Regions from separate parts of the Blastococcus sp. SYSU DS1024 genome, predicted to be linked through region 2. Evidence: riboswitches for the same ligand, from Rfam matches in the RefSeq annotation. Region 2 holds a riboswitch; each other region holds the start of a gene.

Region 1 (7,611 bases), on a different contig from region 2:
AGCCGATCGGCGCGGCGGAGCCGTGGGCCGGCGAGCCGCTCGGCGGCCGGGCGGCCCAGCGTGCGGCTCAGCCCGAAGGCGGCAGCCGCCCCCAGCAGGCCGCCGGAGAGCGCGACCGCCAGGCCCGGACCGAACCCGAGGACCGCGCCGGCCAGCGCCGACAGGACCGAGCGCGGGACGGGCGCCAGCAGCGCCACCGCCAGCGCTACGACCAGCAGCACCCAGACCTCCGCGCCGCCGCCGTCGAGCAGGGTGCGCAGCTGCTCCCCGGACGGCAGGTCGAGCCGCACGGCCACGACACCGCCGGCGACCAGGAGCGCTCCCAGGACGGCGGCACGCAGCCGGATCGAGGCACCCGCCGTCCGCCCGGTCCGGTTTCCCGGAACGAGCGCACCGGCAGGCTCAGCCGCAGCTGCCGCCGAGGGTGATGCCACGCTGCGCCAGCCACGGCACCGGGTTGGAGCGGTTGGCGTACAGGCCGCCGTAGTGCACCTCGAAGTGCAGGTGCGGGCCGGTGGACTGCCCCCGGTTGCCCACCTCGGCGATCTGCTGCCCACCGCTGACGACCTGGCCCGGCGAGACGAAGAACTGGTTCACGTGGCCGTAGACGGTGATGGCCCCGTCGTGGTGCTGGATGGCGACGGCGAGACCGAAGCCGCTGGCCGGGCCGGCCTGCAGCACGACCCCGGGCTCCGGCGTGAAGATCGGGGTGCCGATCGGTGCGGCGATGTCCACGCCGAGGTGCTGGGTGCCCCACCGGCTGCCGTAGCAGGAGGTGACCCGCCCCTGGGTGAGCTGGCCGGCACCCCCGGTCACCGGAGCCGCGACGGCCGCCTGCTCGGTGGCCTGCTGCTCGGACCAGGCGGCGACGGGATCGGCCGTGCCGCGGAGGCTGAGCATGCGGATCTCCGCCTCGCGCAGCTGCTCGTCCAGCGCCGCCTTCTCGGCGGTGAGCGCGTCGAAGTCGGCCTGCGCGGCGGCGAGGAGGGCGTCGACCTCCGCCTGCATGCCCTGCGCCTTGCGCGCGGCGGCATCCCGCTCGGCGACGGCGGTCTTCGCCTCCTGGTCGAGCCGGGCCTCGCGGGCCTCGGCCACCCGCAGGTCCTCGAGCACCTGCGCGCGGTCCTCGCCGAGGAGGTCGAGCGTCGCGGCCTGCTGGAGGAGCTCCCCCGGGCCTTCGGCGTGCAGGACCATCTCCAACTGCTTCATCGACTGGTCGCTGCCCATGTAGGCCTCCCGGCCGATGGCGGCGACCTCGCCCTGGGTGCTCGCCACGGCCTCCCGGACGGCGGCGAGCTCGGCGGCGATGGCGTCGGCGTGCTCGCGGGCGCGGTCGAGCTCGGCCTGCGCGGCGAGCACGGCGCCGCTGGCCTCCTCCGCCCGCAGGGTCAGCTGCTGCAGGCGCTCCTCGGCGTCGCGGACGCGCTGCTCGATGCCGGCGACCTCCGCCTCGACGCGGTCGTGCTCGCTGCGCGCGTCGCCGGGCGCGGCCGCCGCGGTCGGCGTCCCGAGCACGGCGAGCGCCAGCAGCGCGGTGGCGGCGGTGGCCGCCAGACGGGTGCGGCGGAGGGTCCGGCGCGCGGGCGCGGCCGGGACGTGGTTGCGCAGGTGGTGCGAGGTCGCCAAGGCGACGGTCTCCGTTCCTCGATCCGCCTACCAGGTCAGCTGACGGGTTCGGGCCGGAACATGCCCTACCTGTCTGCCCGTGGTGGCGCAGACGGGATTCACCCCAGAAAACGTGGGTCCCCGGTCCCCGCGGCGGTGAGGCCGCAGAGTTCGGCGGGGCCCGCCCGAGCCCCCGGGTTTCGGGAGCGGGATCGGGTGGGCCGCGAGAGACGGTACAAGCGGATCGCCCGAATGTCACAGGGGGGTAACGGACCTTGTCGGTTCGTCCCACCGACCCCAGGGCGTGACTGCGGCGCCGCGGCGCCGTCTGGCAGGCTGGCGGGTCCGGGGCGGTAGCTCAGCTGGTCAGAGCATGGGACTCATAATCCCTGGGTCGTGGGTTCGAGCCCCACCCGCCCCACCACTTCCGGGCCGCGGCGTCCTGCCCGGCGCTCGCGCCGCGCTGCCCGCGTGAGCAAGGACACCGCTCCGGTCGGGCGTGGGCACGGAGCGCACGTCGGCGCCGGTGGCGCGCCACTCCGGTGCCGCGGCCGGCCCTGCCCCGGGCCGGAGGTGCGGCAGCAGGTCCACGACGAGAGCGACCGGCGCGCCTCTGCACCGCCGCCTTCCCGACGTGTCGTAATCGAGCAGTGACACAACGTGCAACCGCCGTCGCCATGAACACGCGCAACCTGGCCGTCCTGGCGGCGCTGACCCTGATCGGCGGCGCCGGACTCACCGCTGCCGTCCTGGAGGCCCCTCGGCCCGTCACGTCGCAGACCCAGGCCGCCGCCGTGCTGCTCGCCCCGGCCGATCTCACCGGCAAGGCCGTCGATCAGCGGGCTTCGCTGGACTGGTCGGGGGTGTCCGGGGCGCGCGACTACCTCGTCATCGACGTCACCTCCAGCGCCGCCGGTCGCATCGTGGGCTCCACCAGCGCCACCGCCTGGACGTCGCCGCGCCTGCCGCTGTCCACCCCGAGGTACGCCTTCGTGGTCGTGCCGCGGGACCACGCCAAGGTGCAGGGTGAGCGGACGGAGCCGGTGCAGATCTACCCCGGCGGCCAGCCGGCCGAGCCGACCACCCCGGCCGAGGCGGCCCCGACGCCCCCTCCGTCCGAGCCCGCCACGACCAGCGAGCCGCCGACGCCTGCCACGGAGCCCACCACGCCCCCGACGACGCCGACGACCCCGCTCGCGACGGACCCTGCGCCCGAGCTGCCCACCGTCCAGCCCACGAGGGTCTGGGGCTACGACGCCACGACGCTGGCACCCGCTCCCTGGCCGGAGATCCACGCCCTCCGGCCGGACCAGTACGGCACCACCACGGCCAACCCGTACCCCGGTTCCGAGCGCACCGCCTTCTTCACCGTGCAACCCGGCGACACCGGCTGGAACGGTACGCAGGGCACCCTGCGCTCCGAGGTCCGCGACTCGATCGCCGACTCCGGCGACGTCCGGCCCGGCGACGAGCAGTGGTGGGCCTGGTCCACGTTCTTCCCGGCCGACTTCGACTGGGACGAGCGCGGCCAGTTCCTGATCTACACCCAGTGGCACCAGACGGTGAACTCCGGCAACCCCAACGTGCACTTCTGGTCGGACGTGGACGAGAACCTCATGGTCGACGTCCGCGGTGGCACGGGAGGCCGCATCGCCGGCGACGCGCAGTACGTCCGGACGTTCAACCTCGGCACCATCGACAAGGGCGCCTGGAACGACCACACGGTCCGCTTCATCTGGTCCCCCGACCCGGCGAAGGGCCTCATCGAGGTCTGGCACCAGGGCGAGAAGGTCCTCTCCGAACAGGTCGCCAACCTGTACGAGGGGCAGTCGGTGTACATCAAGCAGGGCATCTACTCGGCGGCCGGGACGTCCCGGACGCACTACCTCCAGCACGCCCCGATCGGCTTCGGCCCGACGCGCGAGTCCGTCGCGTCGCTGAACGCGATGGACTGATCCGCCCTGCTCGCCGGCTCGACGAGCCCGACCGTCATGGGCGGCGTACCGCCCGGAGCTGCCCGGGCGGCGGCTAGGTCACCGCCTCCGCCACCAGGTCGGCGAGCGCCCGGGCGCCGGCCTCCGTCGGGTGGACCCCGTCCCGGGTCAGGTCGCGGTCGCCCAGCACGCCGGCGAAGTCCACCAGCTCGACGCCCGTCTCCTCCGCCAGCCGGCGGACGGCGGCGTTGAGCGCCGTGGCGTCCGTGCCCGTCCACGGCTGCACCGTCGCCAGCAGCACGGTGCCCGCGACCTCCTGCCCGAGCCGGACCGCCCGGCGCAGGCTCGCCACCGTCTCCCTCGTCGGCACCCCGAGGCGGAGGTCGTTCGTGCCGGCCTGGACGACCAGGACGTCCACCCGCGGCTCGTCGGCCTCCAGACGCTCCAGGACGTCCGCCGCCGTCTCGCCGGCCACGGCCGCGTTCGCGCCGTCGGTGAACTCGTCGGAGCAGACGAGGTAGGAGTACCAGGAGCGACCGCCGTGGAAGCCGAACCGGGGCTCGCTGTCCGCGCGGCTGATCGAGTCCCCGTAGACCGCCAGCGACCGGTTCCCGTCGTCACCCACCCACGTGACGCACTCCGCGTGCACGGCGCCCCGGGCGAAGGCCCGCGTCGGGCTGCCCGGGATCAGGACCGACAGGCCCAGGGCGAGCACCACGATCCCGCCGGTGATCGCGATCGTGCGCCGCCGCGACATGCCGCAGGACGCTATCGGACCGCGCACCCCGTCAGCCCGCGACGAGCAACCACAGCGGCACGGTCACGAGCGCGGCCGTCGTCGCCAGGGAGACGTGCGCGGAGACGAACCCGCCGTTGCCGCCCATGCGCGCGGTCAGCACGTAGGACGCCGTGGCGGGCGGCACGACCGCGAACGCGAGGACGACGGCCCGCTGGTCGCCGTCGATGCCCAGGAGCGCCACGAGGCCCAGCGCCGCGGCGGGCACCGCGAGCAGCTTGACCGCCGCCAGGTAGCCGGAGAGCGCCCACTCCCGGCGGGCCAGCTCACCGATCCGGAGCGCCGCGCCCACCGTCAGCAGCCCCATCGGCACGGCCGCGGCGGCGATCCGGCCGAGCGTGGCGTCGACCGGCTCCGGCAGCACCAGGCCGGCGGCGTTCCCGGCGAGCCCGGCGACGGTCGCCACGATCAGCGGGTTGCGCACGACGGCCCCGAGCACGCCGAGGAGCGCGCCGCGTCCGCTCGCCGCGGCGGTGCCTCCCGCGAGGGCCATCACCGCGAGGACGTTGACCGCGGGGACGGTGACGCCCAGCAGGACGCCCATCAGCGCGAGCGCGGCCGGCCCGCGGTCGTCGACGAGCGCCAGCGCCAGGAAGGAGTTGAAGCGGAACGCCGTCTGCCATCCCGAGGCCGCGGTCACCCGGTCGATGCCCGGGAACCAGCGCACGAGCGCGCCGAGCAGCGCGCCCACCGCGATCCCCCCCACCGCCGCCAGCAGGGCCGCCCCCGTACCGGCCGCGGCGACGTCGGCGGCGAGCGTGGTGCGGAACAGCAGCGCCGGGAACAGCACGAAGTACACGAGGCGCTCGAGCTCCGCCCAGAACCCCGGGGACCGCCAGGCCCAGCGGCGCAGCACCAGCCCCAGGACGATGAGGGAGAACTCCGGCAGCACCACCGCCGCCCCCTGCACCACGGCAGACTAGCCAGCGCGGCCGCGTCATCTCCTGCCGATCTCGTAGACGTGCGCGACGACCGACGCCTGCTCACCGGGCGGCACGAGGAAGGGCGCGGCACCGGCGCGGAACGCGGCCAGCGACGGGTCCTCGCCGGCGTCGACCGCACGGGCGGCGGACCGGTACGCCGTCCCGATGGCGTGGTTGTCCGCGACGCTGCCGTACTGCGCCGCGAAGGTCACGGTGGTGACGTTCGGGCTGTCGTCGTTGGCGCGGCTGTCCAGCTGCGGGACGAGGTCGTGGTGGTTCTCCAGCGCGAGGAGCTGCACCTCCGGCGGGACGACGACGCGGGCGACGGGTGCGCCGACGGTGACCACGGCCCGCACGTCGAACCCGAAGCCGGGTCCGCCTGCCTCCGCGGCCGCCTGCGCGGCGACCATGCCGCCCTGGCTGTGCCCGACCAGGAGCACGGGGTCCGACGGGCCCGCCCCGGCCCGGTGCAGCGCCTCGGCGATCGCCGCCTGGCGCGTCGTCGCGTCGCCCCCGAGCACCCGGAGGCTGGTCCCGAGGTCGTGGGTCCGCGGGTGGACCGTGCCCGCCGGCGCGTTCCAGACGCCGGTACCCGGGATGTCGACGACGTAGGCGGTGCTGCCGTCGGCGCGGGTGAGCACCCGGACGGCGATCGTGTCGCGTGCCGGGCCGGACCGCCCGGCACGGATCTCGAGCGCGCCCAGCAGGTCGTCGATCCCGCGGGGCGGTGCGACCGCAGGACCGCTGACGTCGTCGGGCAGCCGCGTGACCACCGGGGCCCCGTCGGGCCAGAGCCGCCCGAGCCGGCGGGCCGCGGCGCCGACGTCCTCACCGCCGAGCCAGCGGCCGGTGGGACCGCCCGCGAGCCCGCCGGCCATGGTGGCCGCGCCGGGCAGCGCGCCCATCGCGTCGTCGACCAGCCCCGGGTGCCCGGTCAGCCAGCGCTCGGGGTCGGCGAGCAGCGCGGCGACGTCGACGGCCGAGCCGGTCGGGTCGGTGACGGCCCTCCCGGCCGCGCCCAGGACGACGACCCCCGCCGTGACCGGCCACAGGTAGCCGACGGTCCACTCCAGGTCGTCGGCCAGCTCGGCGAGCGCACGGTCGGCCGCCTCGTACGCCACGGCCGCGTTCTCCAGCGCCACCGCCCGCGCCGCAAACCGCACGGCGAGCGCGCTCAGCCCCCCCGGGCCGTCCAGCGCCTCCAGCAGGGCGGCACCGACCCGCGCCACGCCCGCGGGGTCCAGGAGCGCGGAGGCCAGCAGGTCGGGGTCGGCCAGCACCAGGTGGCACGCCGCGCTGGTGCGGGTCAGCAGCTCGGCCAGGCCCGCGCTGCTCCGGCCCAGGGTGAGGAGGTCGGCCAGCTCCGCCTCGATGCCGCCGGCCCCGCCGCTGACCGAGATCTCGGGGGCGGTCACCACAGGCCCGCGCCGCTCAGCCTCGCCGGCACGGTGCGCCAGGCGTCGGCGCCCGCCTCGGGGAGCTCGCCGAGCACCGCGCCCACCTGCTCGAGCACGTTCTCCCCGCGGGCGGCCCGCTCGGCCAGCCACGACCGGACCGCCCGCTCCGCCCGGGCGATCGCGGCGAGCCGGGCGCGCACCTCGTCGGCGTGCCGGCGCAGCAGCTCCGCGGCCCGCTCGATCGCCTCGGCCGCGGCGTCGACCTCCGCGCAGTCCCGCGCCTGCCGGCGCCGGTACGCCGCGGCGGCGTCGGACACCCACCGGGCCCGCTCACCGTCGCGCCGGTGCTCCTCCCCCGCGTCCCGCACGGCCCGCGCACGCTGCACGAGCTCGGCCGCCAGCGCGTCCAGCGCCTCGGGGTCCCCGTACCGGATCACCGCTGCCCCTTCCTCGTCCCGCGATCGAGGCGGAGACTAGGAGCGCGGGCGCACCCCGCGGCGGGCTCCGGCCGGGCCTGTGGGAAGCCGCCGGGGCTGTTGATGGATGCTGACCGGGTGACCGGCGAACTCGTTACCGACGCCCACGTGCAGGCCGTCCTGGACATCCCGCTCCACCGGTTCCTCGGGGTGGAGCTGCGCGACGCCGCGGACCCGGCGGCCGGCATCCGCTTCCCGGTGGGCCCCGCCGCGCAGAACCCGGCGGGGCTGCTGCACGGCGGCGTCGTCTACGCCCTCCTCGACGTCGCCTCGTTCCTGGCGCTGCTGCCCTCCCTCGGCGACGGCGAGCACGCGGTCACCCACGACGTCTCCGCGTCGCTGCTGCGGCCGGTGGGCGCCGACTCCACCGTCGAGGTGACGGCGACGGTGCTGCGCCGCGGCCGGGCGGTCGCCTTCATGCGGGCGGAGGCCACCGTGGACGGCGTCCTCGTGGCGACCGGTCAGGTCACCAAGACCGTC
Region 2 (7,611 bases):
GGCCGCCGACAGCGCCACGATCACCGGGGTGCTGATCTCGCCCAGCACGGCGGTCAGCAGGTCGCGCGAGCGGGACGTGGGGTCGGCGAGCACCACCCCGACGAAGACGGCGACCAGCACCCCGGCCCCGGCGGCGGCGACGTGGGCGAGCCGGCCGGTGAAGCCCAGGCGGTCGCTCACGCCGCGGGCGGCCTTGACGATGCGCCCGGCGCGCAGGATGCGCAGGGCGCCGACGGTGCGCACCAGCCGCAGGATCTGGACCGGGCCGAGCGCGAAGACGACGGCGACCACCACCGCGACGGTGAGGGCGACCAGCCCCAGGTGCCCGCGCAGCCAGGCGCGCTTGTTCTCGGCGACGACGAGCAGGATCACCGTCTCGGCGACGAGCACCAGCCCGCTGACGGCGTCGACGACGTGCCCGGCGGTGCCCAGCGTGCCCTCGGCGACGGTGAGGAACATGGCCGGGATCGAGGCCAGCGCGGCGACCAGGACCGGCACGGCGAGCCGCTCCTGCCAGCGCTCCTCGCGGGTCTTCACCGGTGCCCGGGAGGCGGGCCCGGGAACGGGAGCGACCCCCGGCCGCGAGGCGGCTGCCTCGGGGCCGGGGGTCGCTCCGTGGTTCCGCACGGTGCGGGGTGGGTCAGCGGCTGGCGCCGCGACCCTTGCCGGCGCCGCCACCACCGCTCTTGTTCTGGAAGTCCGCGATGAACTTCTTGATCTTCGCCTGGTTCTCGGGCTTCTTGGCCTCCTGGAACACCTTCGCCGCCACCCCGGACGCGATGAGCTTCCGCATCATTCCCATGTCTGTCTCCTCGTCGTCGCACCGGCTCGAGGCCGGTTGGCTGATCGGGATTCTCCCTGCCCCGCGGCGGCGCCCGCCAACCACCGGGCGGCAGGTCTCACCCGCTCGGTCACCACGTGTCGACGTGCGGGCGCACCTTGCCCGGCGGCCGGGGGGTGTCCGCCGCCTCCCGGGTCAGCGTGGCGATCCAGCGGCGGGTGTCCACGGGGTCGATCACGTCGTCGATCTCCCAGTGCGCGGCGACGTTGAGGCCGCGGCCGTTCTCGTAGGCGAACGCGACCGCGGCGTCGAACGCCGCCGCCCGCTCGGCGTCGTCCTCGATCGCGGCGAGCTCACGGCGCATGCCGAGGCGCACCGCGCCCTCCAGGCCCATCGGGCCGAACTCGCTGGTCGGCCAGCCGACGGTGAACCGCGGCACCTTGGTGCTGCCGCCGGCCATGGCCTGCGCGCCCAGGCCGTAGGCCTTGCGGACGACGACGGTGCCGATCGGCACCGAGAGGTTGGCGCCGGTGACGAACAGCCGGGAGAAGTGGCGCACCGTCGCCGTCCTCTCCGACTCGGGCCCGACCATGAAGCCCGGGGTGTCGCAGAGCGAGAGCACCGGCAAGCCGTGGGCGTCGCAAAGCTGGAGGAAGCGGGCTGCCTTGTCGGCGGCGTCGGCGTCGATGGCCCCGCCGAGGTGGGTGGGCACGTTGGCGATCACGCCGAGCGGCGCGCCCTCGACCCGCGCCAGGGCGGTGACCATGCCGGCGCCCCAGCCGTCGCGGAGCTCGAGCACGCTGTCCTCGTCGGCCAGCGCCGCCAGCACCGCCCGCACGTCGTAGACCCGCTTGCGGTTCTCCGGCACGAGGTGGCGCAGCAGCCGCTGGTCCGGCGCGGTCCAGCCGGCGACCGGCCCCTGGAAGTAGGAGAGGTACTGCCGGGCCGCCGCGACGGCGGCCGCGTCGTCGGCCACCCGGATGTCGACGACGCCGTTGGCGTGCTGGACGTCGATCGGCCCGATCTCCTCGGGGGCGACGACGCCGAGCCCGCCGCCCTCGATCATCGCCGGGCCGCCCATGCCGATGTTCGCGTCCTCGGTGGCGATGACGACGTCGCAGGTGCCCAGCAGCGCGGCGTTGCCGGCGAAGCAGCGGCCGCTGGCGATGCCGACCGTCGGCACCAGACCGGAGAGCCGGCCGAACAGGGTGAAGGCCGCCGTGTCGAGCGCGGAGACGACCGGGTGGTCGACGTCGCCGGGCCGCCCGCCGCCGCCCTCGGCGAAGAGGACGACGGGCAGCCGCCGCTTCTCCGCGAGCTCGAACAGCCGGTCCTTCTTGAGGTGGCCGCGCATGCCCTGGGTGCCGGCGAGCACGGTGTAGTCGTAGGAGACGACGACGGCCGGGTGCCCGCCGATGTCGGCGAGGCCACCGACGACGCCGTCGGCCGGGGTCTTCTCCTGCAGCTCCTCGCGGCTGCGGCGGCGCTCCTGCGCGGCGAAGACCAGCGGCCCGTACTCCAGGAAGCTGCCCTCGTCGACGAGGTCGGCGAGGTTCTCCCGCGCCGTGCGCCGGCCCTGCGCGTGCCTGCGTGCCACGGCCTCGGCGCGGTGCTCGTCCAGCCCCTGCTCGTGCCGGCGGCGGACCTCGGCGAGGTCGGGGCGGTCGGCGTCCAGGTCGACCGCCGCCGCGTCGGCCGCGGCCTCGCCGTCGGCGTGCGCGACGTCGGCGAGCAGCTGCCCCTGCCGCACGGTGTCGCCGACCCGCACCGCGACCCGGCGCACGGTGCCGCCGGCCGGCAGCGCGACGACGTGCTCCATCTTCATCGCCTCGAGCACGACCACCGCTCCCCCGGGCTCCACCGTGCTGCCCTCGGCCGCCGCGACGGCGACGACCGTGCCGGGTACCGGAGCGCGCAGCCCCTCCCCCTCCTCGGGCGCGGGCGCGGCGGTGCCGGCCAGCTCGGCGAGGTGGTCGTCGACGAAGGTGGTGGTGGCGCGCGCGACGCCCGGGTGCGCGAGCAGGGCGCGGAGGAAGTCGGTGTTGGTCGGGACGCCGGCGACCTGCACCTCGCCGAGCGCCCGGTGCAGGTGGCGCAGCGCGTCGGCGAGCGCGCCCTGCCGCTCGTGCACCACCACCTTGGCCAGCAGCGGGTCGTAGCGCGGGCTCTGCTCGGCGCCGGGGCGGGCGGCGGTGTCGACCCGCACGCCCGGGCCACCGGGGAGCGCCAGGGCGGTGATCGTGCCGGCGGAGGGGACGACGGCGCCGTCGGCGGTGAGCGTCTCGGCGACGACGCGCGCCTGGACGGCGGTGCCCACCGGACGCGGCGCGCCGTCGGCCAGCCCCAGGTCGGCGAGGGTGGCGCCGGCGGCGACCCGCAGCTGCATCCGCACCAGGTCCAGGCCGAGCGTCTCCTCGGTGACGGTGTGCTCCACCTGCAGCCGCGGGTTGCACTCCAGGAAGACGAACCGCTCGGGCGCCCCGGCGGGCACGAGGAACTCGACGGTGGCCAGCCCGCGCAGGCCGACGTGCCGGGCGAGCGCCGCCGCGGCGTCGTGCAGCCGGGCGCGGACGGCATCCGGCAGGTCCGGCGCCGGGGCGATCTCGACGACCTTCTGCCGGTTGCGCTGCAGGGAGCAGTCGCGGTCACCGAGGACGACGACGTCCGCGCCGGCGTCGCCGAGCACCTGCACCTCGACGTGCCGGGCGTCCTCGACCAGCTCCTCGGCCAGCAGCGCCTCGGCGCCGAACGCGACGCGGGCCTCGCCGGACACCGCGGCGACGGCGGCCGCGACGTCGTCACCCCGGCGCAGGACGCGGGTGGCCCGCCCGCCCCCGCCGAACCGCGCCTTGAGCATCACCGCGCCGGCCGCGCCGAGCAGGTCGGCGACCTCCTGCGGGGTGGCGGCGTCGCCGGTGCCGCGCGGGACCGGCACGCCGGCGGACTCGGCGGCCGCGCGGGCGAGCACCTTGTCGCCGAGCGTCTCCAGGACGCCGGCGCCGGGGCCCACCACGGCCGGCGCCTCGCTGCCGGCGCACGCCCGGGGCAGCGCCGGGCTCTCGGAGAGGAAGCCGTAGCCGGGGTGGATCAGCGTGCAGCCGGTGTCCACGGCCGCCCGCACGACCGCGGCGGCGTCGAGGTAGGCGGCCGGGCCGCTGCCGGGGAGGAGGTGGACCTCGTCGGCGGCGGCGAGGTGCGGGGCGTGCGGCTCGTCGGCGGCGGCGACGGCGACCGAGGTCATCCCCTCGGCGGCGGCGGCGCGGGCGATGCGGACGGCGATCTCGCCACGGTTGGCGATCAGCAGGCGGGCCACCCGGCGATGCTCGCACGCGTCCCGGACGGCGCTGTGGCCCCGGTCACCACGGTCGGGCACACCGCCCCGTGCGCGGCTCGGCGGCCAACCCGCCACAGGTACCCCGGGGACAGTCACTCTCTGCCCAGCCGGGCTGGGCAGAGCGCTAGGCGGATCGGGACATGTCCTGCGCACGCTCCCTCTCTGCCCAGCGGGTGTGGGCAGAGAGTGACTGTCCACAGATGGGCACCAGGGCTCGCTCCCGGCCGGCTGCAGCGCACACGCTCGGCGGGTGCCCGACGACCATGTTCCAGGGGAGTTCGACCTGTGCGGCCTGCTCCGGCGGATCCGCCGCCGCGCCGAGCTGTCGCAACGGGAGCTGGCGGCCCGGCTCGGCGTCTCCAAGTCCACCGTCGCCGCCGTGGAGTCGGGAACCACCGGCATGGACGCCCGGCTGGTCGCCGCCGCCGCGCGCCTGGGCGGACTCCGGCTCGGTCTGCTCGACGACGAAGGCCGACCGGTCGCAGGCATGGCCGCCGGCACCGTCCGCGACGGGGCCGGTCGGCGATTTCCCGCCCACCTCGACACGATGCTGAGCGAGGAGCGTGCGTGGCGGTGGGAGCACCAGCCTCGGCTCCGGCAGCCGACGTACACCTTCGACCGCCGCCGGCCCGAGGAGGACGCCGCCGACCGCACCCGCGATCGCCCTGACGACCACCTCGTCCCTCAGCCCGGCGATGCGCCGGAGGAGCGCGCGGCAGCGCGACGAGCGGCCGCCGCGCGACGTCGGTGGGAGGAAGTGCAACGCCGGCGGGAGGAGCTGCGGCGACGCGTCGCGGCCGGCGAGGTCGAGGCGTGCGACGACGGCTGGGCGTGCACCTGCCCACCGGAGTGCGACGAGATGGACGGCGGGGAGGGCCAGCCCGTCCACGCCGCAAACTGCCCGTGCGGCTGCGACATCAGCTGACCGCGGCTACGGAACGCTGCGTGGACGAGCACGGAGGGTCCAGCAACGCCGTCGGCCGGAGAAGTAAGAGGTTGATGACAGTGGGTCACGAGGTGCCGAGGCGGCCCGCCCGCGGCCGGCGGATAGCCCGTGGTCGGCTCGCGAGTCGCGGACCGCAGCCGTCCGCCCGGACGCCGTTCCGCGGCCGGATCCACGCGTGTCGGCCGCTTTGTGACCTCTCCGTGACCGACCTAGCGTCGTCGCGGTCCGGACGGGCTCCCCGTCGTCGCCGCTCCCGGTGACACCCGCCCGGCACCGCCGAACCGGGCATCGGATCCGACCGCTGCCCGGACCGGGGACCCACCGCAGCACTGGGGTGAAGCGCGGCCGCGAGCCGGTCGTGCCGGGCGAGTTCCCCGCCCGAACCCGTCAGCTAACCCGGTAGGCGGTCGATGGAGAACAGGAGAACCGTCGTCCATGACGACCACTCGCACGTCCACCACCCGCCGCTCCGTCCGCGGTGCGGCGCTCGCCCTCTTCACCGGAGCGGGCATCGCCCTCACCCCGTTCACCGCCGCCGCCTCCACCGGTGACGGTGGCACGACGGGGACGGGCACCGTCGTCACCACCTCCGTCGTCGCGCCCACGCACGCCGCACAGCTCGCCGTCGACACGGCCCTGGCCCAGCAGGGCAAGCCCTACGTCTGGGGCGGCACCGGCCCCGGCGGCTACGACTGCTCCGGCCTGACCTGGTCGGCCTACCAGGCGGCCGGCGTGGAGCTGCCGCGCACGTCGCGGGCGCAGTCGACCGCGGGGGTCTACGTGGACCGGGCCCACCTGCAGCCCGGCGACCTGATCTTCTTCTACGACCCGGTCGGCCACGTCGGCATGTACATCGGCGACGGGCTGATGGTGCACTCCTCCACCTTCGGCAACCCGGTGTCGGTCGTGCCGGTGGACTCGATGTGGGGCTACAACACCGCGCGCCGCGTCGTCTGATCCGGCGCTCTCCCCGGTGCCCCGGCCGCGTCGGCCGGGGCATCGGGGCGCTCACACCAGGCGCAGCGTCGCCCGCTTGAGCCGCACGATCAGCCGCATCCCGCCGGACTCCGCCAGCTCCTGCTGCCGTGCGCGCAGCTGCTCACCGAGCTGCTCGAGCCGCGCCTCCCCCAGGGCGTGCGCCTGGGGGAACATCCGCTGCTCCTCCTCCATCGTGTGGTGGCGCAGCGTCTTCTCCAGCATGCGCACCTCGGGGACGAACTCGGGGTCGTCGGGTGCCGTGCGCATGACGGTGGCCAGCTGGTCGTCGATCTGCCGGTGCTCGGCGTGGGCGAGGGAGAGCAGCGGCGAGACGTCGCGGACCGCGGGGTAGAACAGCTCGTCCTCGATCTGGGTGTGGATCTCCAGCTCGCGCAGCAGGCGGTCGCGCAGCTCCTCCCGCCGCCCGGTCTGCTCGTCGGTCGTCTCCGCCAGGTCGCGCAGCAGCCCGCGCAGCACGTCGTGGTGGGCGGTCAGGACCTCGTCGGCCTTCATCGGGATGCCTCCTGGATCGCGGTGACGGCGGTGGGCGTGCGCCAGTCGGCGCGGCGGCGCACCTCGACCCGGCCGTCGCGGACGCGCGTGTCGAAGCAGGGCAGCGGTGCGGTCGAGGGGCCTTGTGCGGGCTCACCGGTGGCCAGGTCGAACCGCGACCCGTGCCATGGGCAGACCAGCTCGCCGCGGTGCAACCAGCCCTCGCCGAGCGGCCCGGCCTGGTGGGGGCAGCGGCCACCGACGGCGTGCACGGCACCGTCGGTGGCGACGAGCACGACGGGCATGCCGTCGACGTCCACCGGCACCGGCTCGCCCTCGGGCAGTTCGGCCAGGGCCGCGGCGTCGACGAAGCGCCGCGGTTCGTAGCTGCGGACGGCGTGGTCGGTGCCCATCCCGTGCCGGTAGGCGAGCGCGCCGCCGAGCCAGCCGCTGGCGACGGTGACCGCGTAGCCCGCGGCGGCGGTGACGCGGGCGCGGGCGGCCCGGCCGCGGGCCCGGTCGGCCAGCGACCAGGTGTAGAGCGCGAGGGCCGTGCTGTTCAGCCCGGCGTGCACCAGCCCGACGCGGCGGGCCTGGTCGTGGGCGTGCTGCCAGTCGGTGAACCCGGTGGCCGCCGAGGCGACCGCGCCGGCGACGCCGACCCGCACCGCGGTGCGGGCCGCCGGCCCCGAGCCCGGCCCACCGCGGCCCGTGGCGTCGAGGGCGTCGAGCACGAGGGCCGCCGTCCACGACCCGATCGGCACGGTGACCAGGGCGGGGTGCAGGGGGTGGCCGAGCCAGACACCGTGCAGCAGGTCCTGCAGGGGTCGGGCGTAGCGCCCGGCGAGCAGGAAGGTCAGCGAGATGCCGTGCTCCACCGGGTAGCTCGGCGCGTCGAGGACCTCCCAGCGCTCGACCGCCCTCAGGGTCCGCTCGAACATCCCCCGCACGATCCGTCGACGCATTCCTGGCGTCTGCCCAGGTGGGGGTCGGTGAAACCGGGTACCGACCGGCTCGTGCGCCAGGCCGCGGCGTCGTAGCGTCCGGTCCCATGGCGACGCGAGCGTTCCGGACGGTGCT
Region 3 (7,611 bases), on a different contig from region 2:
TCCCCGCCGACCACGAGATCCCGAAGTCGGTCAGCTTCACCGTGCCGTCCGGGCCGAGCAGGATGTTGGCCGGCTTGACGTCACGGTGGACCACGCCGGCGCGATGGGCCTCGGCCAGCCCGGCCGCCGCCTGCCGCAGCAGCGAGAGCGCGGCGGCGGTGTCCAGCGACCCCACCTCGGCCAGCCGGGCCGACAGCGGGGGGCCCTCCACGAGCTCCATCACCAGGTAGGCGAGCCGCTCGCCGGTGTCCTCGGCGGTGGTCTCCCCGTAGTCGAGGACCGCGGCGATGTTGGGGTGGCTCAGCGCCGCCGCGTGCCGGGCCTCGGAGCGGAAGCGGGCCACGAACACCGGGTCGTCGGCGTACTCGCTGCGCAGCACCTTGACCGCCACGGACCGGTGGAGCTGCAGGTCGCGCGCCCGCCACACCTCGCCCATCCCGCCGACGGCGATGAGTTCCTGCAGCTGGTAGCGGCCGTCCAGGCACCGTCGACTGGTTCCGGCCGTCGTCACTCCCGAATCCCCTCGTGTCGGTGCCGCGTGGTCGCGCCCGCGCGTCCCGTGCTCGTGCGTCCTCCCGGTGTGCCCGTCCGGAGGCCCGCTGAACCCCGATGGAGCCCACGAGGTGGAACCCGGTGGGTGCCACCGGGCGCCGGCGGTGCCGGTCACGCTCCCCCTGCGGGGCTCTCGTACCGTGCGTGCCGGCCGGCCGCAGGGGCTCGCCGCACCGATCGACAGGAGCACCCATGAGCACCGGCGTCGTCCTCATCACCGGCGCGAGTTCCGGCCTCGGCGAGGAGATGGCCCGGCAGTTCGCCGCCCGCGGCCACGACCTGGCGCTCTGCGCCCGGCGCACCGATCGGCTGGACGCCCTCGCCGCGGAGATCCGGTCGGCCACCGGCCGGCGGGTGGAGACCGCGGCGCTCGACGTCACCGACGCCGACGCCGTGCCCAGGGTCTTCGCCGCGTTCGCCGCGGCGTTCGGGGCGATCGACCGGGTGGTGGTGAACGCCGGCCTGGGCAAGGGCGCCCCCCTGGGCACCGGACGGGCCGACGCCAACCGCGAGACCGCGATGACGAACTTCGTCGGCGCGCTGGCGCAGTCGGAGGCGGCGCTGGAGATCTTCCGCCGCCAGGGCCGCGGTCACCTCGTGCTGATCTCCTCGATGTCGGCGCTGCGCGGCATGCGCCGGTCGATGACCACCTACGCCGCCACCAAGGCCGGGGTCGCGTCCCTCGCCGAGGGGCTGCGGGCGGAGCGGGTCCCCGGCCTGGACGTGTCGGTGATCTACCCGGGCTACATCCGGTCGGAGATGAACCAGCACGTGCAGCAGCGGACCCGGTTCATGGTGGACACCCCGACCGGCGTCCGCGCCATGGTGGCCGCCATCGAGGCCCGGCGGACCACGGCCTACGTGCCCGCGTGGCCCTGGGTGCCGCTCGGGCTGGCCATGCGGGTGCTGCCGCTGTCCGTGGTCCGCCGGCTCACCTAGGAACCGCCGCGGGACGGCGTGGTCAGTTGTAGTTCACGTGCACGTGGTCGAAGTGGTTGGCCGTCGCGCTGCCCCGGTTCTCCATGGCCTGCCACGACCCGCCCGCGGACGAGAGCATCCGCTGCTGCCAGATCAGGTAGTCCACGCCCAGCTCGGCCCAGTGGGCGCGGTGGTAGGCGACGATCGCGTCCCCGAGGGCGGCGTCGGACATCACCATGTAGTCCAGCGCGAGGCCCGAGGGGTGCCCGCCCGGGTCGGCGGCGCTGGCCCGGGTGCCGCCGAGGGTGATCCCCGCGGCGCCGGGGACGTTGCTGATCACGGCGTCCGCCGCGGTCTGGACCTGCGGCTTGACGCTGCCGGCGGTGTTGGAGATCCGGGCGACCGCCGTCGCCGCCACGGAGGCGGCGGCGGTCGCGGCGGCCCGGGCCTGCTGCTGCGTGGGCGTCGCCGCGGCGGGCGCTGCGGCCGCCTGCTCCGCGGCCGCGGCCTCCTCCGCCGCCTTCGCCTCGGCCGCCTCGGCCTCGGCGCGGGCGGCGGCCTCCGCCTCGGCCTGCTGCCGGTCGAGCTCGGCCTGGTCGGCCGCGGCCTGGGCCTCCTGGGCCGCGATCTGCTCGGCCTCGCGGCTGCTGCGGCTGGCCGCCAGGTCCTGCAACGGGGCGAGGTCCTCGGCGACGTCGACCGGCCCGGAACGCGAGGTCAGCCCCAGCTCCTGGGCGACGCTCACCGACTGCGGGGTGCCGGCCTCGGCCTGGGCGCCCGGGTCCACGCCGACGAGGGTGTTGACCAGGAGGGCGCCGGCGGCGGCCACCCCGAGGTAGAGCGCGGGACGGCGGAGGCCCGAGGGCGGGCGACGGCGGAGGGCGAGCGGGCCACGACGGCCCGAGGTGGTGGTGCGGGGATCCATGGGTGCGGGTGCTCCGGGGGTGCGGCGGGGTCGGCCGGGCGAGGCGGACCGCGAGGGATGCGGGCTGCGGACCGGCGCCGGGTCGCGGGGCCACCGGGCACCGGCGGCTCGGCCGGTGCGGTTCATCGGTGGCGGTGGGCGACCGGCGGGACGCCGGGTGCGCGTGCGGTCAGGTCCGGGGACGCCCCTGGAGGCGGCGGTGCCGGCGGGCGCGTGGTGGTGCGGCAGTGCAGGGGCGCGCCATGCGGCGGCTCTCCGTTTCTTCCGTCGTGCCGCCTACCGGGTTAGCTGACGGATTCGGGCTCAGAAGTTGCCCTACCCGCACCAGGACGTGCCCGGCGCGCGATTCACCCCAGAACTTCGGTGGGTCCCCGGCTCACCCCGAAGGGCAACTCGGCGGCGCCCGGCAGACCTCCCCGGATGGGGAGAGAACGATCGGTCGGGCTCCGCCACGGTAACCGTCGTTATGCAGTCGTGACAATGCGGAAGCGGCCACTTCCGCAGATCGTGACGCGTGTCGCGGCAGCTCGCCGGCCCCTTCGGTGGTGTAGGGCGGGCCGTTCAGCCCGCGTCGGCCCAGGACCGGACGACGGCGACGTCGAGCGGGAAGTCCACCGGGAAGGCGCCGAACAGCAGCCGCCCGGCCGTGGTGGCCGCGGCGCGCACCGCCTCGGCCACGGCGTCGGCCAGGTGCTCGGGGGTGTGCACGACGACCTCGTCGTGCAGGAAGAAGGCCAGGTGCGCCCGGGTCTCCAGCGGCCCGTCGCCGCCCAGCCGCCAGAGCCGGTTGCGGAGGTCGGCCAGCCAGCACATCGCCCACTCCGCTCCGGTGCCCTGGACGACGAAGTTGCGGGTGAACCGGCCCCAGGCGCGGCGGGCGCGGTCGCGGTCCTCCCGGGACCCGGCCTGATCCGCGGCCTCGCCGAGCCCGTCCGCCCGCTGCGCCCACGCCCCGGTGGGCGACGGCGACCCCCGGCCCAGCAGGGTGTGCACCACCTCGCCGCGCTCGCCGGCCCGGGCGGACTCCTCGACCAGGCCGATGGCGCGCGGGTAGCGGCGGGCGAGCCGGGGCATCATGCGACCGCTCTCCCCGCGCGTGCCGCCGTACATGGCGCCGAGGATGCCCAGCTTCGCCTCCGTCCGGGTCGCCACTGCACCACCGGCGACCATGCCCGCGTAGAGGTCCGAGGCCCGCGCCGCCTCGGCCATCGCGGTGTCCGCGCTCATCCCGGCGAGCACCCGGGGCTCCAGCTGGGCCACGTCGGCGACGACGAACCGCCAGCCGTCGTCCGCGACCGCCGCGGGGCGGATGAGCGTGGGCACCGAGAGCGCACCCCCGCCGTGGGACGCCCACCGACCCGTGACCACCCCGCCCGGCAGGAAGGCCGAGCGGAACCGCCCCGCCTGCACCCAGGTCTCCAGCCAGCTCCAGCCGTTCGCCGTGAGCAGCCGCATCAGCTTCTTGTACTCGAGCAGCGGGGGGACGCACGGGTGGTCGAGCTGCTCGAGGGTCCACGAGCGGGTGTCGGCCACCGGGAGACCGGCCTGCTGGAGGGCCCGCAGCAGCTCGGCCGGCGAATCGGGGTTGAGCGACGGGGTGCCCAGCGCCGCGCGGATCTCGCCCAGCAGCCGCTCGAGCACCGCGGGGCGCCCACCGCTTCCCGGGCGCGGGCCGAGCAGGTCGGTGAGCAGGCGCTCGTGCACGTCCGCCCGCCACGGCAGGCCGGTGTGCGTCATCTCGGCGGCCACCAGGGCGCCGGCGGACTCCGCCGCGAGCAGCAGCGCGAGCCGGTCGCCGTGCGGGGAGGCGGCCAGGGCCGCCTGCTGGCGCCGCTGCTCGGCCACCGGGTCGAGCAGGTCGGCCGGGTCGGCCAGCGGGAAGAGGGCGGACTCCGGCGGCGGGCCGGGCTGCAGCGCGTCCCACCCGTGGGTGTCGTCCCCCGTGAGCAGCTCCTGGGCCGCGAACGGGGACCGTCGCAGGATCGCGTGCCCGAGCCGCAGGTCGGTGCAGCGCTCGACGCGGACCCCCGCCGCCAGCAGCGCGGGGTACCAGCGGGTGGTGTCGTCCCACACCCAGCGGACGGGTGCGGCAGCGGCCTCCCGCTGCGCCACGACGGCGGGCAGTCCCCCGGCCGGGACGCGAGTGACCGACCCCGTCGACCCGTCGTCGGCGAGCTCGGTGATCTCCACCGCGGACTCCCGGCGGCGGAGCAGGACCCGCTGCACGTGCGGTCGGCCCTACCGGGCGGACGGGCCGCCCCGGCCGAGCAACCGGTGCAGGCAGCGCGCCGGGGCACCGAGGACGGCCCGGGCCACGTGCACGCCCAGCCGCAGCAGGTCGGCGTAGTCGGGCGGGCGGACGGTGGCACCCGCCCCGGCCCGGCCGGGTGACGGCCGGTCGGCGGCCGGCCCCCGGGCCTCGTCGACCGGCGGGGCCGGCGCCTGGGCCTCGGTGAGGAGCAGGTCGACCGCCGACCGGCGTCGCGGGCCCCGGAGCGAGTCGAACGACGGGATGGCCGGCGCCACCGGACCGTCGTCCTCGGACGGCTCGTCACCGCCCGGCCGCCCACCGGTCGGCCGGCTGCCCACCGCCGCGCCGGCGCCCGGCAGCTCGGCCGGCGGCTCCGGGACGACGGCGCGGATCGCCGCGACCAGGCCCGGTCCGAGGCCGGCGACGGCGCCGAGCTCCCTCCGGGTGAGCGCGGCGAGCGCCTCGACGTCGGTGATCCCCGCCCGGGTCAGCGCGCTGACGGCCCGCGTCGGCAGACCCAGGTCACGGATCGTCCCGGCGCGCTGTCCCGCTGAGCTGGTCGGCATGTCGGTCAACCCTAGCGATGCCGGCTCGCGGTCGCGCCGGCAGCACGGTCAGACCTCGGTCACCTCGTAGGTGTGCCCCGCCGCGCGCAGCCGCTCCACGAGCACCTCCCCCAGCGCCGTCGCCGGCGTCAGCGAACCGGCCCGGTCGGGCAGCCGCTCCCCGTCGAGGGCGAGCGCCAGCGCCGCCTCGCCGAGCATGACGGCGGTGGCGGCGTAGCCCGGGTCGCCACTGCCCGCCGCGGTCGCGCGGTAGCGGCGGCCGCCCTCGGTGGTGGCGTCGACCACCATCCGGAACCAGCCCTTCCGCCGGACGGACTCGCTCGGCCCGCTGCCCGGCGCGGGCAGCACCCGGTCCAGCAGCGCGCGGGTGGGCGCCAGGCTCATGGCGGACACGGTGGCGACCAGCCCGGCGGAGACACCGGCCGCTGCCACGGCACCGAACGGCCCGCGCCCCACCCCCATGACCTCGCCGTAGCGCAGGTCGCGCCCGTACGCCCAGCCCTGGAGCGCGTTGCTTCGCCGCACGATGCGGGTGTTGAACGGCGCCATGACGAAGGCGGCCGTCCATCGCCCGTCGTCGGTCCGGCTCGGCAGCGCGCCGTCGGGGGGCTGCGGGGTGTCGGGCTCGGCAGCCCGGTCCGGGCTCAGCGCGAACGGGTCGCCGACGACGCGACGCAGCAACGGGTCCTCCTGCATCGCCTCCACCTGGGCCCGCATCGAGTCGATCGTGCCGCCGCTGAACCCACCCCGGGCCGTGGCGACCAGCTGGACGTCGCGGAGGCCTCCTGCACCGTCGGCGGCGGCCCGCCGTCCCAGCAGGAGGACGCTGAGGTCGGACGGGATGGAGTCGTAGCCGCAGGCGTGGACGAGGCGGGCGCCGGTCTCCTTCGCGGCGGCGTCGCATCGCTCGATGGCGTCACGGACGAACAGGACCTCACCGGTCAGGTCGGCGTAGTGCGTGCCGGCCCGCGCGCAGGCCTCCACCACCGGCAGCCCGTACCGGGCGTAGGGGCCGACCGTGGTGACCAGCACCCGGGTGGCGCAGGCGAGCGCGTCCAGCGACGCGGGATCGGTGGAGTCGGCCTCCTCCAGCGGCCAGTCGCGGCCGGCGGCCGGCAGCGCGTCGCGGACCTCCTCCAGGCGCCGCCGGGAGCGTCCGGCCAGCGCGATGCGGGTCTCCTGCGGTGCGTGCTCGGCCAGGTAGGCCGCGAGCAGCCGCCCGACGAAGCCGGTGGCCCCGTAGACGACCAGGTCATAGGTCCGTCCCTCATCTGCCATGCCGCCATCCTGACCTGCCCGGGGAGCACCGGCAGCCCGCGCTCCCCCGGGGCGCCACCTCACGGGGAGGTCACGGGATGGCACACGGGTCACTCCGACCTCCCCCGTGCGCAAGGAACTGCGGGGAGGTGCCGATGGAGGTCGCATGGCAGTGCGGCTCGCAACGGTGCGGACCGCGACCCGTCATCAGGTCGCGGCCCAGACGTCGACGTCCCCGTGGTGGCGGTCGGCGGTGGTCTACCAGGTCTACCTGCGCTCGTTCGCCGACGGCAACGGCGACGGCATCGGGGATCTCGCCGGGCTGCGGTCCCGGCTGCCCTACCTGGCGTGGCTGGGTGTCGACGCGGTGTGGATCAACCCGCACTACCCCTCCGGGGGTGCCGACGGCGGCTACGACATCGTCGACTACCGCGCCGTCGACCCCGACTACGGTGACGTCTCCGACCTGGAGGCGCTCGTCGCCGAGGCCCGCGCCCTCGGCCTGCGCGTGGTGCTCGACGTCGTCCCCAACCACACCTCCGACCAGCACCCGTGGTTCCAGGCCGCGCTGGCCGACCCGGACTCCCCGGAGGCCGACCGCTACCACTTCGCGCCGCCGTCGGAGGAGCCGCCGAACAACTGGCAGTCGCTCTTCGGCGGACCGGCCTGGTCGCGCACCCCCGACGGCCGCTGGTACCTGCACCTGTTCGCCCCCGAGCAGCCCGACCTCAACTGGCGCGACCCGGCCGTCGCCGCCGACTTCGAGCGGACGCTGCGCTTCTGGCTCGACCGCGGCGTCAGCGGGTTCCGCGTCGACGTCGCCTACGGCCTGTTCAAGGACGCCGGCCTGCGGGACAACCCGGGCGCCTACTCCCCCACCCTGTTCGGGCACGGCCCCGAGCAGGCGATGACGTGGAACCAGCCCGAGGTGCACGACGTCTGGCGGCGCTGGCGGTCGATCTGCGACGAGCACCCCGACACCATGCTCGTCGGCGAGGTGTGCCTGGCCGACCCGCGCGAGGTGGCCCTGTACTCGCGGCCCGACGAGATGCACCAGTCCTTCAGCTTCCGGCTGCTGAAGTCGGCGTGGTCGACCGAGGCCTTCGCCGACGGCGTGCGCAGCGCGCTGGACGCCTTCGGCG
Region 4 (7,611 bases), on a different contig from region 2:
GGCGGGCCTACGTCGACCAGCTCCGGACCGCCGGCCTCGGCGACGTGCCCGCCGCCGCGCTGCGGGAACCCGAGCGCAGCCTCCCCGACCGCCTCGCTCCGGTGGCCGCAGCCGCGGGTGGCGCGCAGCGCGGGGTGGCCCAGCTGCCCGGGCGGCCGAGCTCGCTCCTGGTCCTGCCCGCCGAGACCCTGACCGCCGTCAGCGGCGCGATGGAGGCCCTGGGGCAGCCGTACGCGCCCGGGACGGCGGGGCCGGAGTCCTGGGACTGCGGGTCACTGGTCCAGGTGGCCTACGGCCGGGCCGGTGTCCAGCTGCCCGCGACGCAGGAGGAGCTGTTCGCGAGCGCCGTATCCGTGGCCCCCGCCGACGTCCTCCCCGGTGACCTGGTCTTCCTGGGCTCGCCGGAGGCGGGCCTCGGGCACGTGGGCATCGCCCTGGACCCGCGGACCATGCTGACCGCCGACGCCCGGGCCGGCGCGGTCGTGGTGCGGACGCTGCCGGGCGACCAGGTGCTGGCGATCGGCCGCCCGGTCCTCGGCCAGCGGCCCCCCGTCGCCGTCCCGGCGCCGGCCGCGGGGACGCTGCGGACCGAGTGCGGCAACACCGTCTACCCACCCAGCTACGACGGCGCCCGCGCGTGGGGCGGCTACCCGAACGGCCTCATCCCGCCCAGCGCGATGTGCCCGCTCGGCGTCGGCGGGCACGCGCTGCGCTGCGATGCGGCCGCCGCCTACCGGGCCATGTCGGCGGCCTACGCGACCGCCTTCGGGAGCCCGCTGTGCCTCACCGACTCCTACCGGACCTACGCCGGCCAGGTGCGGCTGTACGGGGAGAAGCCGGCCCTGGCCGCGGTGCCCGGCACCAGCAACCACGGCTGGGGCCTGGCGGTGGACCTGTGCGGCGGCGTCCAGACGTTCGGCACCCGGCAGTACGCCTGGATGGTGGCCAACGCCGGGCGCTTCGGCTTCCTGCACCCCACGTGGGCCGACCCGGGCAACGGGCGCGAGGAGCCGTGGCACTGGGAGTACGCGGGCAGCTGACCCGGCGCGGGCCGACGGTGGCCCGGCGGAAATGTCGGTGGCCCTTCCTACCGTGCGCAGCAACTCACGGAGGAGAAGAAGCGATGCTCATCGATTGCGACACCTGCACCGCCCGGGGGACCGGTTGCGCCGACTGCGTCGTGACCGTGCTGCTGGGGGCCCCGCCCGGGTGGCAGGGGGTCGACCCGGTCGTCGTGCCGATGACCGGGCGGCCGCGTGGCGGGCCGGCCACGGCCGCCGAGGACGTCGTCGTCCCGCCGCCGGGCGTGGTGGTGGAGTTCGACGAGGTGGAACGCCGCGCCGTGCGCGCGCTGGCCGAGGGCGGCCTGGTTCCCCCGCTGCGGCATCCCGACGGGCACGGCGGGGAGCGGTCGGGACGGCGTACCGGTTGATCCCCGCCCGCCCGTGGCGAGGGACGGGTGTACACCCGATCGGGTGAATGCCCAGGTAGACGCGCCATCGCGGGGCACGTGGCCGTCGCACACGTCTCACCTGTTCCCGTTTGTCACAGGCGCATCACGGTCGTAGGGTTCCCTCCGTTCGGCCGGGTGGTCGTCATCCATCGATGGATGGCCTCGACCGGACACCGCCTAATCACCGCGTGGCGTGCACCACTGGCGCCCGAGGTGTACCGGGGACCCACCGCACTCTGGGGTGAGTTCTCCCGCCGTCGGCTCGCCGGTGCGCGGGGGATAGGGCCAGTCTTCCCAGCCCGAACCCGTCAGCTAACTCGGTCGGCGGTTGCAGCGGAAGAAACGGAGAGCCGCCGCACGTGGCGACCCCTCACGCACTACTGACGCACGCCCCCGAACAACTCCACACCGCCGGCCGGTGCAGCTCTGCCAGCGCCCGCCGCTTCGGACCGCTCCGTTCGGGGCTCCTGGTCAGCGCCGTCGCGGCCCTGACCGTCACCGTCCTCCCGGGTACCGCGTCGGCGGTTCCCGGCACCGCCGACGAGGTCGCCGCCCAGGTGGCCGAGGCCAGCCACGAGCTGGAGGTCGTCTCCGAGCAGCTCAACGAGGCGCGCGTCGTCCTCGAGGGCCACCAGCGCGACGCGCAGGCCGCGAGCGAGGCGGTCGCGGAGGCGGAGGCCCGGCTCGGTTCCCTCGACGGGCACATGCGCCGGCTGGCCCGCAGCGTCTACACGGGCAGCGGCATGTCGCAGCTCGACGTCCTGCTGACCAGCAACTCGGCCGACCAGCTGGTCGACCAGCTGGGCACCCTCGACGTCATCGCCGGGCACACCAGCGAGGTGCTCACCGAGGTGTCGCGGGCGGCCGAGGACGCGGAGCAGGCCCGCGACGCCGCCGAGAAGGCCGCGGCGGACGCCCGGCGGGCGGTGGAGCGGATCGCCGGCCAGCAGGAGGAGCTCGAGGCGAAGATCGCCGACTACCAGCGCCGGTACGAGGCGCTCACCGCGCCGCAGCAGGCGCAGGTGGCACAGGCCCACGGTGGCGCCGGTCTCCCGGCGCCCACCGGCAGCGTCATCGCGCCGAGCACGGCCGCCCAGGTGGCGGTGAACACCGCGCTCGCCCAGCTCGGCGACCCGTACGTGTGGGGTGCCGGCGGGCCGAACGCCTTCGACTGCTCGGGGCTGACGTCGTACGCCTACGCCGCGGCCGGGGTGACGCTCCCGCACTCCAGCCGGTCGCAGAGCCAGATGGGTAGGCCCGTCTCCCGCGGCGAGCTGCAGCCGGGCGACCTGCTGTTCTTCTACAGCCCGGTGAGCCACGTGGGCATGTACATCGGCAACGGCCAGATGGTGCACGCCTCCACGTCCGGCCAGCCGGTGAAGGTGGCGAGCGTGGACTCGATGGGGAGCTACAACAGCGCCCGTCGCATCGCCGGCTGACAGCTCCGGGAGCATCGCAGCGAGGGACGAGCGAGGAGCGGACCGGGGCGCGGAGGCCGGCTGGTGACATCGCCGGCTGACAGCTCCGGGAGCATCGCAGCGAGGGACGAGCGAGGAGCGGACCGGGGCGCGGAGGCCGGCTGGTGACATCGCCGGCTGACGGTTCCAGGCTGGTGACCGAGGGCCGGTGATCCCGACAGGGATCGCCGGCCCTCGGCGGTCCTGGGCGGTCCGGTGACCGAGGGCGCCGTCCGACGACCTCGGGCAGGCCCGGGGGAGCGTCCTGGCGCGATCTTCGCGTGCGCCCGGAGCCCCCTGGTCGAGCAGCAGGATGCCGACGAGGGCGGCCAGCACCGGATGGGTGCTCGTGAAGACGCCGAGGAAGCGCGGGGGCACGAACCGCAGGGTGGTGCGGTCGGCGGCGCAGGGGACGACCGACGACAGCCCCCCGGCGGCGACGGCACAAGTGGTCGCTGGAGGGGCCGGGGAGGACCAGGCCGGATTCGCACGTCGCGGTCGTCGACGCGGGGCCTTCACCGGCGCCGCTGACCTGCTGGGCACCTCCCAGGCGTCGGTGTCGCGCGCGGTGGCCGGGTTCGAACGGGAGCCCGGTGCCCGCGTGCCGCGGCCCGGGGGAGGAGCGGAGCCGGCGGGGAGGGCGCGGGGAGCCGCCCGCCTAGGATCGGCGGGGTGAGCGTTCGCCGGGCCGCCCTGGTGGCCGCGGCCCTGCTCGGGATCGCCGTCGTCGTCGTCATCGTCGTCCGCACCCCGTGGGACGTGCTGCCCGAGCCGCCCGGAGGACGCACCGAGCCCGACCCCACCGCGGGCCTGGATCCCGCGACGATCGAGCGCGCGGAGGCCTTCGCCGCCGCCCTGCGGCCCGCGTCGCTGCTCTCCCTGGTCCTCGGGCTGGCGGTCTCGGCGGTGCTCGGGCTCACCCCGCTGGGGGCCCGCCTGATGCGTGCGGTGGGGGCGCGGTGGGGCGACCGGTGGGTCGTGCAGGTGCTGCTGGGCGTGCCGGTCCTGCTCCTCCTGGGACGCGTGGTGACCCTGCCGATCTCCGCCTACGCGGAGGCCGTGCGCACGCGCTACGGCCTGTCCACCCGTGGCTGGGGGCTCTGGCTGCGCGACGTCGCCGTCTCGCTGGCCATCAGCGCGGCGCTGACCGTCGTCGTGGTGCTGGCCTTCCTGTGGCTGGTCCGTCGCGCGCCGCGCACCTGGTGGGCCTGGGGCGGGGCGGCAGCGGCCGGCTTCGTCGTCGTCGGCTCGTTCCTCTACCCGGTGGTCATCGAGCCGGCGTTCAACACCTTCGAGCCGCTGCCGGCGGGCGAACTGCGCAGCGACCTGCTCGCCCTCGCGGAGGAGAACGGCACCCCGGTCCAGGACGTGCTGGTCTCCGACGCCTCCCGGCGGACGACGGCGTTGAACGCCTACGTCTCCGGGTTCGGCTCGACCCGGCGGATCGTCGTCTACGACACCGTCCTCGGCCGGCTGCCCGATGCGGAGATCGAGTCGATCGCGGCGCACGAGCTGGGGCACGTGGCCGCCGACGACGTCCTGACCGGCACGCTCATGGGCGCGCTGGGCGCGGGTGCGGCGACCGCGCTGCTGGGCTGGCTGCTGACCTGGACGCCCCTGCTGCGCCGCTCGGGGGCGCCGTCGGCCGGCGACCCCCGCGTGGTCCCCCTGCTGCTGTTCCTGGTCGCCGTGGGCGGCCTGCTGTCCACGCCGGTGCAGAACCTGGTGTCGCGCCAGATCGAGGCCCGCGCGGACCTGCACACCCTCGACCTCACCCGCGATCCGGAGGCATTCATCGCCATGCAGCAGCGGCTCGCCAGGGCCAACCTCAGCGATCCGGATCCGCCGGCGGCCTGGCACTGGTTCTTCGGCAGCCACCCCACGACCGCGCAGCGCATCGCGATGGCCGAGGACTGGGCGCGCCTGGAGGGGCCGTGAGCCGGACGCTGGTCGTCACGAACGACTTCCCGCCCCGGCAAGGAGGCATCCAGACGTTCGTGGCCGCGCTGCTGGAGCGGCGGCCACCGGACTCGCTGGTCGTGCTGGCGTCGGACGCACCGGGCTCGGCCGAGCACGACCGGTCGCTGCCCTATCCCGTGGTGCGCCGGCCGACCGGGATGCTCCTCCCGACGCGGGCGACCGCCCGCGCGGCGGTGGAGCTGGTGGAGCGGTACGGCTGCGACACCGCGTTCTTCGGGGCGGCCGCGCCGCTGGGGCTGCTCGCGCCGACGCTGCGCGCCGCCGGGGTCGAGCACCTGGTCGGCGCCACGCACGGGCACGAGACCGGCTGGGTCGCCCTTCCGGGCAGCCGGCAGGTGATGCAGCGGATCGCCGCCGGTCTGGACGTCCTCACCTACATCAGCGAGTACACCCGTGACCGCCTCGCCCCGCCGCTCGGGGGCCGCACCCGGCTGGCCCAGCTCTCGCCCGGGGTCGACATCGACCGGTTCGCCCCCGGCGTCGACGGCACGGCGGTGCGCGCCCGGCACGGGCTCGGTGACGCACCGGTCGTCGTCTGCGTCTCCCGCCTGGTCGCCCGCAAGGGGCAGGACGTGCTCGTGGCGGGCTGGCCGCAGGTCCTCGCCCGGCACCCCGGCGCCCGGTTGCTGCTGGTCGGCGGCGGCCCGGCCGAGGCCTCCCTCCGCCGCGCCGTCGCCCGGGCTGGGCTCCAGGACTCGGTGGTCCTGACCGGCCCGGTGGACCACGACGAGCTGCCGGCGCACTATGCCGCCGGGGACGTGTTCGCCATGCCCTGCCGCACCCGGCGCGGGGGCCTGGACGTCGAGGGCCTCGGCATGGTCTTCCTCGAGGCCGCGGCCTGCGCCCGACCGGTCGTCGCGGGCACCTCGGGCGGGGCGCCGGAGGCGGTGCGCGACGGCGTCACCGGCCACGTGGTGGACCCGCGGTCACCGGAGGCGGTGGCGGCGGCGCTGTCGGGGCTGCTCGACGACCCGGCGCGCGCCCGGGCGATGGGCCTGGCCGGTCGCGGCTGGGTCGAGCAGCGGTGGTCCTGGACGTCGATCGCCGAGACCTTCGACGAGCTCCTCACGAAGCACTGAGGCCCGCCGCGCGGGGAGCGCGGCGGGCCTCGGTGGGCAGGGGCTCAGCGGGAGTACAGGGCCTCGACGTCGGAGCCGAACTCCTTCATGACCACGTTCCGCTTCAGCTTCAGGCTGGGCGTCAGCATCCCGTTGTCCTCGGTGAAGTCGGTGCCCAGCACCGTGAACTTCTTGATCGCCTCGGCCTGGGAGACCGCCTTGTTGGCCTCCTGCACCGCGGCGTCGAGCTCGGCGAGCACGTCGGGGTCCTCGCGCAGCTGGGCGGCGGTGAGGGAGGTGTCCTTGCCCTTGGACTCCAGCCACTGCGGCAGTGCTTCCTCGTCGAGGGTCACCAGCGCGGCGATGTAGGGGCGCTGGTCGCCGACGACGATGCACTGGCTGACCAGCCGGTGGGCGCGCAGCCGGTCCTCCAGCACCGCGGGGGCGACGTTCTTGCCGCCCGCGGTCACCAGGATCTCCTTCTTCCGGCCGGTGATCCTGAGGAAGCCGTGCGCGTCGAGCTCACCGATGTCACCGGACCGGAAGAACCCCTCGGAGTCGATGGCCTCCTTCGTCGCCTCCGGGTTGTTCCAGTAGCCGCGCATGACGATGCCGCCCCGGATGAGCACCTCGCCGTCCTCGGCGATCCGGAACGTGACGCCGGGCAGCGGCTGGCCGACGGTGCCGATGCGCAGGGCCTCGTCGTGGTTCACCGAGGCGGCGGCGGTGGTCTCGGTGAGGCCGTAGCCCTCGAAGACGGTGACGCCGATGCCGCGGAAGAAGTGCCCGAGCCGCTCACCCAGCGGGGCACCGCCGGAGATGGCGCCCAGGCAGCGTCCGCCGAGGGCGGCCCGCAGCTTGCCGTAGACGAGCTTGTCGAACAGCGCGTGCTGGAGGCGGAGGCCCAGCCCCGGGCCGCCGGTGTCCTGGGCGCGGGACCAGTCGATGGCCACCTGTGCGGCCCGGTCGAAGATCTTGCCCTTGCCGTCGCCCTCGGCCTTGGCCTTGGCCGAGTTGTAGACCTTCTCGAAGACCCGGGGGACGGCGAGCACGAACGTCGGCTTGAACTCGCCGAGGTCCTCGACGAGGTTCTTCACGTCGGGCGTGTGGCCGATGATGGTGCGGTTCTTGACCGCGCCGACCTGCAGGACGCGGGCGAGCACGTGGGCCAGGGGGATGAACAGCAGGAGCGAGCCCTGCACGTTCATGAACCGGTTCAGCAGCGTGATGCCGTTGCCGATCTCGAACAGGAAGTTGGCGTGCGTCAGCTCGCAGCCCTTGGGGCGGCCGGTGGTGCCGCTGGTGTAGATCAGCGTGGCCGGGCTGTCGGCGTGGAGCGTGGCGCGGCGGGTGTCGAGCTCGCTGTCGGGCACCTCCCCGCCGGTCGCGGTCAGCTGCTCGACGGCGCCGTCCTCGATCACGAAGACGGCCTTCAGCTCGGGTGCCTGGTCCCGGATCGACTCGATGGCGGCGGCGTGCTCGTCGCGCTCGACGACGGCGACCGTGGCCCCGGAGTCGGACAGGATCCACGCGACCTGGTCGGCGCTGGAGGTCTCGTAGACGGGGACGACGACGGCGCCGGCGGTCCAGATGGCGTAGTCGAAGACGGTCCACTCGTAGCGCGTCTTGGCCTGCAGGGCGACGCGGTCACCGGCGGCCACCC

Evidence for each region. Region 2 has a riboswitch for cyclic di-AMP ahead of ACI79S_RS02390 (C40 family peptidase). Riboswitches for the same ligand answer to the same signal wherever they lie in the genome.
Region 1: it holds a riboswitch for cyclic di-AMP, as region 2 does, so the genes downstream of both, ACI79S_RS14745 (murein hydrolase activator EnvC family protein) here and ACI79S_RS02390 (C40 family peptidase) in region 2, are expected to answer to the same signal.
Region 3: it holds a riboswitch for cyclic di-AMP, as region 2 does, so the genes downstream of both, ACI79S_RS06380 (hypothetical protein) here and ACI79S_RS02390 (C40 family peptidase) in region 2, are expected to answer to the same signal.
Region 4: it holds a riboswitch for cyclic di-AMP, as region 2 does, so the genes downstream of both, ACI79S_RS14410 (C40 family peptidase) here and ACI79S_RS02390 (C40 family peptidase) in region 2, are expected to answer to the same signal.

What each region holds. Positions count from the first base shown of each region.
Region 1 is NZ_JBJHAA010000016.1:16,773-24,383, reverse strand. Features, by position in the region: gene ACI79S_RS14750 (TVP38/TMEM64 family protein) at 1-296, opposite strand, end outside; gene ACI79S_RS14745 (murein hydrolase activator EnvC family protein) at 403-1,626, opposite strand; cyclic di-AMP (ydaO/yuaA leader) riboswitch at 1,637-1,779, opposite strand; tRNA gene ACI79S_RS14740 (tRNA-Ile) at 1,953-2,029, shown strand; gene ACI79S_RS14735 (heparin lyase I family protein) at 2,283-3,560, shown strand; gene ACI79S_RS14730 (SGNH/GDSL hydrolase family protein) at 3,634-4,296, opposite strand; gene ACI79S_RS14725 (AEC family transporter) at 4,328-5,245, opposite strand; gene ACI79S_RS14720 (PGAP1-like alpha/beta domain-containing protein) at 5,273-6,673, opposite strand; gene ACI79S_RS14715 (putative T7SS-secreted protein) at 6,670-7,092, opposite strand; gene ACI79S_RS14710 (PaaI family thioesterase) at 7,210-7,611, shown strand, end outside.
Region 2 is NZ_JBJHAA010000002.1:159,178-166,788, reverse strand. Features, by position in the region: gene ACI79S_RS02410 (hypothetical protein) at 1-537, opposite strand, end outside; gene ACI79S_RS02405 (hypothetical protein) at 641-802, opposite strand; gene ACI79S_RS02400 (carboxyl transferase domain-containing protein) at 912-4,094, opposite strand; gene ACI79S_RS02395 (helix-turn-helix domain-containing protein) at 4,366-5,040, shown strand; cyclic di-AMP (ydaO/yuaA leader) riboswitch at 5,326-5,482, shown strand; gene ACI79S_RS02390 (C40 family peptidase) at 5,497-6,018, shown strand; gene ACI79S_RS02385 (hemerythrin domain-containing protein) at 6,070-6,552, opposite strand; gene ACI79S_RS02380 (Rieske 2Fe-2S domain-containing protein) at 6,549-7,472, opposite strand; gene ACI79S_RS02375 (SMP-30/gluconolactonase/LRE family protein) at 7,583-7,611, shown strand, end outside.
Region 3 is NZ_JBJHAA010000005.1:39,126-46,736, reverse strand. Features, by position in the region: gene ACI79S_RS06390 (protein kinase domain-containing protein) at 1-511, opposite strand, end outside; gene ACI79S_RS06385 (SDR family oxidoreductase) at 745-1,491, shown strand; gene ACI79S_RS06380 (hypothetical protein) at 1,514-2,395, opposite strand; cyclic di-AMP (ydaO/yuaA leader) riboswitch at 2,653-2,804, opposite strand; gene ACI79S_RS06375 (bifunctional 3'-5' exonuclease/DNA polymerase) at 2,957-4,621, opposite strand; gene ACI79S_RS06370 (DNA-directed RNA polymerase subunit alpha C-terminal domain-containing protein) at 4,634-5,212, opposite strand; gene ACI79S_RS06365 (saccharopine dehydrogenase family protein) at 5,261-6,490, opposite strand; gene ACI79S_RS06360 (glycoside hydrolase family 13 protein) at 6,636-7,611, shown strand, end outside.
Region 4 is NZ_JBJHAA010000015.1:54,672-62,282, reverse strand. Features, by position in the region: gene ACI79S_RS14420 (D-alanyl-D-alanine carboxypeptidase family protein) at 1-1,040, shown strand, start outside; gene ACI79S_RS14415 (hypothetical protein) at 1,124-1,432, shown strand; cyclic di-AMP (ydaO/yuaA leader) riboswitch at 1,618-1,795, shown strand; gene ACI79S_RS14410 (C40 family peptidase) at 1,813-2,892, shown strand; gene ACI79S_RS14405 (M48 family metallopeptidase) at 3,583-4,848, shown strand; gene ACI79S_RS14400 (glycosyltransferase family 4 protein) at 4,845-5,969, shown strand; gene ACI79S_RS14395 (AMP-dependent synthetase/ligase) at 6,014-7,611, opposite strand, start outside.